2 regions of the Micromonospora sp. NPDC051925 genome follow, and region 2 is predicted to be linked to the other one. Evidence: predicted binding sites of a transcription regulator. Region 2 holds the regulator's gene; the other holds the start of a gene.
The links. Region 2 encodes HspR, which represses chaperone genes until heat shock. Its sites were predicted from a motif close to TTGAGTNNNNNNNACTCAA; they were not measured.
Positions count from the first base shown of each region.

Region 1 (3,409 bases), on a different contig from region 2:
GCGGACTCCTTCATCACGTCGCCGAGCTGCCCGGTCAGGGTCAGCCCGGGTTCACCCTCCATGCTGGTGGCCTCGATGAAGAGCACGTCACCACCCGCGCCGGTGACCGCCAGGCCAGTGGCCACGCCGGGCACCGCCGTCCGCTCGGCCGATTCCGGGGTGAACTTCGGCCGGCCCAGATAGCGGGCCAGGTTGCCGGTGTCGACCCGGACCGGGGCCGGGTCGGTGGCCAGCGTGACGGCGACCTTGCGCAGGATCTTCGCCAGGGCCCGTTCGAGCTGCCGGACACCGGCCTCCCGGGTATACTCCCCCGCGATCGAGGCGAGGGCCTCGTCGGCCACGGTGGCCTCCTCGGCGGTCAGCCCGGCCCGCTGGAGCTGCCGGGGCAGCAGGTGGTCGCGGCCGATGGCCACCTTCTCGTCCTCGGTGTAGCCGTCCAGAGTTACCAGTTCCATCCGGTCCAGCAGCGGGCCGGGGATGCTCTCCACCACGTTGGCGGTGGCCAGGAAGAGCACGTCGGACAGGTCGAGGTCGACCTCCAGGTAGTGGTCCCGGAAGGTGTGGTTCTGCGCCGGGTCGAGCACCTCCAGCAGGGCGGCGGCCGGGTCGCCGGCGTACCCGGCGGCCAGCTTGTCGACCTCGTCAAGGAGCACCACCGGGTTCATCGAGCCGGCCTCGCGCAGGGCGCGGACGATCCGGCCGGGCAACGCGCCGACGTAGGTGCGCCGGTGGCCGCGGATCTCGGCCTCGTCGCGGACGCCGCCGAGGGAGACCCGGACGAAGTTGCGGCCCAATGCGCGGGCCACCGACTCGCCGAGGCTGGTCTTGCCGACACCGGGCGGGCCGGCGAGGGCGAGCACCGCGCCGGAGCCGCGCCCGCCGACCACGCCGAGGTTGCGCTCGGCACGGCGGTTACGCACCGCGAGGTACTCCAGGATACGGTCCTTCACGTCGGCCAGGCCGGCGTGGTCGGCGTCGAGCACCGCGCGGGCCGTCGCCAGGTCGGTGTTGTCCTCGGTACGGGTGCTCCACGGCATCTCCAGCACCGTATCCAGCCAGGTGCGGATCCAGCCCGCCTCCGGGGAGGCGTCACTGGCCCGCTCCAGCTTGCCGACCTCGCGCAGCGCCGCCTCGCGGACCTTCTCCGGCAGGTCGGCGGCCTCGACCCGGGCGCGGTAGTCGGCAGAGCCGTCCGGCTCGTCCTCGCCCAGTTCCTTCCGGATCGCGGCAAGCTGCTGGCGGAGCAGGAACTCCCGCTGGGACTTCTCCAGCCCCTCGCGGACGTCGCTGTTGATCTGCTCGGTGACCTCCTGCTCGGCCAGGTGCTCACGGACCCATCCAACGAGCAGTTCCAACCGGGCGGTGACGTCCGGCGCGACGAGCAGTTCGGTCTTCTGCGGCAGGGTGAGCCAGGGTGCGTAACCCGCCGCATCGGCCAGTTCGGACAGGTCGGTCATCCGTTCCATCGCGTCGATGACCTGCCAGGCGCCACGCTGCTGAAGGACCGAGGTCATCAGGGCGCGGTACTCACGGGCCAACTCCCGGGCGCGACCGGCGGGAGCGGGTTCGTCCAGTCGGGTGGCCTCCACCCAGAGGGCGGCGCCGGGGCCGGGGACGCCGGAGCCGATCCGGGCGCGGGCCAGACCGCGTACCACGGCGGCGGGCTCGCCGTCGGGGAGCCGGCCCACCTTCTCGATGGTGGCGATCGTGCCGACGGGGCCGTACTCGCCGTCGATGCGCGGCACGGCGAGCAGGGTCTTGTCACCGCTGGCTCGGGCCGCGTCGACCGCGGCCTGGGTGGTCGGGTCGAGGGTCACCGGAATGACCATGCCGGGCAGCAGGACGACGTCGGTCAGGGGAAGTACCGGAAGGGTTGCCATCGGACACCTGCCATCGCGTTGAGTTGAGCGTGTCTCACTCAAGTCACCAACCGCTCCCCGTGTTCCGGGATGTGACCCAGGACACATCTCGGGGGCGGCGCGGCCGCCGGCCAGCATTGGCCGGACCCGGATATCCCAGGATTGACGCGACCCACCAAATGTAAGAGAGGCATATTGTTGCGGATTTGCCGTCAGATACGTCAAACTCTTAGCACACCCCGCTCAACACAGGGAGTAATGGCGATGGCAAGGAAAGTAATCACAGTTCTTACCGACGACCTCGACGGCGGAAAGGCCGATCGGACCGTCGAGTTCAGCCTGGACGGGGCGGCGTACACCATCGACCTCTCCGACGAGAACGCGGGGGTGCTGCGCAAGACGCTCGACGCCTACATCACCGCTGGCCGCCGAATGGGGCGGGGTGCGATCGAGGCCGGTCGCCCGGCTCGCCGCCCCGCTCGGGCCGGCGTCTCGGGAATGGATCGCGAGCAGAACCGCGCCATCCGGGAATGGGCGACCAAGAACGGCCACGAGATTTCCGAGCGCGGTCGCATCCCGGTCTCGGTCGTGGAGGCGTGGAAGAACCGCTGACCGGCGGGTCGAGTCACGATCGGATACGCCGGGGTCACGCTGAGATATCAGCGAGGACCCCGGCGTTCTTCGCGTTGTCCACGATTTCCATCCGGCGGCCGGGCAGCGAAAACCATTGCCGGCCGGCACGATCGGGGCCGATAGGGCCGGCCGCCCCGGGAACCATGGGCCGCGCCGTCGGGCCCGGTGGGGCTGATGCGCCGGTGGGCCGGTGGGGCCGCCGCATCGTCGGGGCCGGCAAGGCCGGCGCGACCAGGGGGCCGGGGCGGGTCGCCGCCGTGGGGACCGGTGAGGCGGCCGGGGACCTGGGCCCGTCCTCGGGTCCGCTCCCCGAGCCACGAAGAACTGCGGGCCGCCTCGGGGATTCCCCGGGCGGCCCGCAGTCGTCGTGCGTGTCGGGTCAGTTGACCTGGATGCGTACCACGTCGAAGGCGGGGGTCTGGTTGGCCCGCTCCATCATCGGCACCCGGTGCGAGCCGTCACCGGCCCAGACCGCGCACTGCGCCGTACCCGACTGCGGCAGGCCCGGGACCTGGATGGTCACGTCGTCAGCCTGGTTGCCGCCCTTGCCGTCCTCAGTGGCCACGAAGAACGCCGGAACGTCCTGCGGGTTCGACGGGGCCTGGTTGGTGTTCTGGAGCATCCGGCAGGCGGTGTGGAAGTGACCACGGGTGAGGCCCTGACCGTTGAGCACCGAGCTCTCCAGGTAGTAGCCACCCTGACCGGCCGCCAGGAACCGGTCACGGACCAGGTTGCGGGTGGAGACCTTCAGGCTGAACGCCTGGTTGCGCTGCACCCGGTTCGGGAACTGCGTGATCAGCAGCGACGGGTTGTTGGCCGCCGCACCGACCTCGCCGAACGCGGTGCTCACGCAGCGGTTGCCGTTCTGGAAGCCATCGTGCGGCTGCAACCTGCTGTTGGCGCAGTCCTTCGCGAGC
Region 1 covers NZ_JBIUCH010000004.1:52,276-55,684, forward strand. The annotation lists gene lon (endopeptidase La) at 1-1,880, opposite strand, end outside; gene ACIG87_RS06670 (Lsr2 family protein) at 2,124-2,471, shown strand; gene ACIG87_RS06675 (hypothetical protein) at 2,872-3,409, opposite strand, start outside.
Region 1: lon (endopeptidase La) is a predicted target of HspR. The motif match lies at 1,904-1,922, and genes of this name have one in related genera.

Region 2 (3,409 bases):
ATGCCGCCGGTACTGCTGCCCGCGTTCGCGCTGGCCGTGGTCACCATGGGCACGAAACTGCTCACCGGCTACCTGGCTGCCCGTCGGGCCGGGATCGCCGAGCCCGGCCGCTGGCGGGCCGGCTTCGCGTTGATGCCGCGCGGTGAGTTCTCCATCGTCATCGCCGGCCTGGCCGTCGCCGCCGGCACCGTCGAACCCCGGCTGGCCGCGCTCGCCACGGCGTACGTGCTGATCACCGTGATCACCGGCCCGATGCTCGCCCGGCTGCCCGACATGCCCTGGTTCAAGCAGCGGCTACGTCGGCGGATCGCCGCCCGCCGGCCCCAGCCGGTGCCCGCCACCGACTGAGACCGCCCTGGCCAGGCCGGTTGCATGATCGGCCTGGTCAGGGCGGTGGTAGGGCCGGCCTGACCAGGGCGGTGGTACGGTCGGCCTGGCCAGGGCGGTTGTTGCCGAATTGCTCCCTGCAGGGTCTTCCGTCGGGCGGGCAGCGGCGGCTAGCGTTGCGCCCCAGCAAGCCAGGGTCCTGCGGGTGGCCGGAGGCACCCCGCGGGTGTGAGCGGAAGGTTGCCGGTGAGCGCGCAGGGTTCGACGTTCCGCGGCTTCGCCAACCCCGTCGACCCGTCACCGGCGGAGCTGCGAGCCTGGGCGTACCACCCCGATTCGGTGCCGTTGAGTTACCTGCCCCGGGACTGGGACCTGTTGGTGGCCGGCGACCACCTGATGCCCACCCTCTTCGAGCTGGCGCTGGACCCGGCCTGTCCCGCCCGCCGGTTCGCCCTGCACTGCCTCTACATCTACGCGGCCGACGGCATCCGGACGAACTTCCGGGCCCACCCCAGGCGCCGCTTCCGCAAGCTGGTGGAGCAGGCCGAGCGCGACGGCGACGAACTGGTGCGCAACTGGGCGCACAACAGTCGGGTGCTGCTGGCCCGGCAGGAACTCTTCACCTACCACGACTGGTGCGAGGGCGGCCTGGTCCGGGAGAACCGCCGACTCGGCTGACCCTTCCCCGCACCGGCAGAAGACGGGTCACCCGTGGTGGCCGTGCCTCCCGTCGCAGCTCTCCGGCGACTACCGCGTCCCGACCCGGACCGCGAACGGGCCGGGCCGCCGCACGGCCTCACCACCTCCAGGCCCGGACCGCGAACGGCGTCACCGCGTCGCGGCCCGGACCCGAACGGCGAGCGGCGTGCGGGCCAGACGGCGAACGGGCCGGGACCCCCCGTGGGTCCCGGCCCGCACGTCGGCGGATCGTCAGCGTTCCGATCCGCCCTGGTTCCGCTGTTTCGCCTCGGTCCGCTCCTGGTCCACCCCGTGGTCGCGCTGGTCGGCGAACCGGCCGTTCTTCACCGTGTCGGAGAACTTGCTCTCGGTGACCCGGTCGAACTTCTCCCGGACGTTCTCGGCCACCCTGTCGAGCCGCTCCTCCGCCTGCCGGGCCACCTTCTTCGCCGATTCCGCCACGGTTCCCCCCGCCATCGGAGCCCGGATTGAGTTGGTTGGGCCTGATTCACAGGCTAGCGGGAGCGGCCCCCTCCCCGCCGGAAAACCCCCGAGAGGCTTGACCAGCCCGGCAGGGCCGCAAGCCACGCGTGATGCGTCAGCAGCGGTGTCCCCGTGACGGGGACACCGCTGCTGACGCTCCACGGCGTCGCCCTCGGCGTCGATCTCGGCCCGAGCGGGCCGCGGCCGGGCGCAGGGTCAGCGGTCGGGAGTACGGCGGGGACGCCAGACGACCAACGCCGTCGAGGTGCGGTTCGTCGGCACCAGGTCGCCCCGGGAGAAGCCGCTGGCCAGCGTCTCCAGCTCGGCGATCCGCCGGTACGCGGCGTCCAGTTCCGCCTCCAGCCGGGCCACCCGCTGCTGGGCCTGCTCCACCAGGCGTTCCAGCCCGATGATCCGCTTGACGCCGGCCAGGTTGACGCCCTCGTCCTGGCTGAGCCGCTGCACCTCGCGTAGCAGGACCACGTCCCGCACGCTGTAGCGACGCCCACCACCGGCCGCCCGACCGGCCTGCACCAGGCCGAGCCGGTCGTACTGGCGCAACGTCTGCGGGTGCATTCCCGCCATCCGTGCCGCGACCGAGATCATCAGCACCTTGGCCTCGTAGGCAGGGTCACCCGAACCGAGGAACCCGTCCGACATCCCACTCACCTCCGCACCCGTCCACCGGTCAACCGACCCGACGCACCCGTGCGTCGAGATGTTCCCGCGCCGCCGGTGGCGTCGAGTCGGCGAACGACTCCAACGCCGCGCGAGCCTCGTCCGACACCGTCGCCGGCACCACCACGTCCAGCGTGACCAGCAGGTCGCCGGCCTGACCGTCCCGACGCACCACACCCTTGCCCCGGGCCCGCAGCACCCGCCCGGACGGCGTACCCGGCGGGACGCGCAGCGTCACCGCGCCGTCCAGCGTGGGCACCCGTAGATCGGTGCCGAGCACCGCCTCGGCGAAGGTGATCGGCACGGCCAGCGTCAGGTCGTCACCCGTACGCCCGAACAGGTCGTCCGGGCGGACCTTGACCTGCACGAACAGGTCGCCCGCCGGACCACCGCGCTGGCCCGGTTCGCCCCGCCCGGCCAGCCGGATCCGCTGGCCGTCGGCCACCCCGGCGGGAAAGCGGACGTTCAGCGTGCGGGTCTTGGTGACCCCGCCGGTGCCGTGGCACTCGGGGCACTTCTCCTCGACCACCGTCCCGACGCCCTGGCAGTTGCGGCACGGCTCGGAGAAGCTGAACGACCCCTGGTCGCGGGTGGTCACCCCGGCACCGTGGCAGATCGGGCAGGTGGTCGGCTGGGTGCCCGGCTTCGCGCCGTTGCCGTGACAGGTGTCGCATACTCCGGGCGCACGCAGTGTCAACGGCAGGGTGACGCCGCGGACCGCGTCACCGAAGTCGAGGGCGACCTGGGTCTCCACGTCCCGACCCCGGGCCGGACCACGCGCCCGCGCCGGACCGGCACCACCGGAGCCACCGGAGAAGATCGAGCTGAACAGGTCGGTGAAGCCGCCACCACCGAACCGGGCGTCCCCTCCGCCACCGCCGCCGAACAGGTCGGAGACGTCGAACGGGGTACCGCCGGGCTGACCCGGGCCGCGGGTGCCCCGGCGGAACGCGCCCGAGCCGAACAGGGCGCGCATCTCGTCGTACTCGTGGCGCTTGGCCTCGTCGCCGAGCACCGCGTACGCCTCGGAGACGGCCTTGAACCGCTCCTCGGCTTTCGGGTCACCGGGGTTGTGGTCCGGGTGTGACTCCCGGGCCAGTTTCCGGTACGACTTCTTGATCTCGTCCGAGGAGGCGGACTTCTCCACGCCCAACATGGCGTAGAAGTCCTTCTCGATCCAGTCCTTGGAACTCACCGGTCCACCCCCTTCCGTGAGATGTGGCCCGGTCGCCCCGCCCGCCGG
Region 2 covers NZ_JBIUCH010000016.1:144,917-148,325, forward strand. The annotation lists gene ACIG87_RS22255 (cation:proton antiporter) at 1-348, shown strand, start outside; gene ACIG87_RS22260 (hypothetical protein) at 574-1,005, shown strand; gene ACIG87_RS22265 (hypothetical protein) at 1,258-1,482, opposite strand; gene ACIG87_RS22270 (heat shock protein transcriptional repressor HspR) at 1,705-2,148, opposite strand; gene dnaJ (molecular chaperone DnaJ) at 2,177-3,361, opposite strand.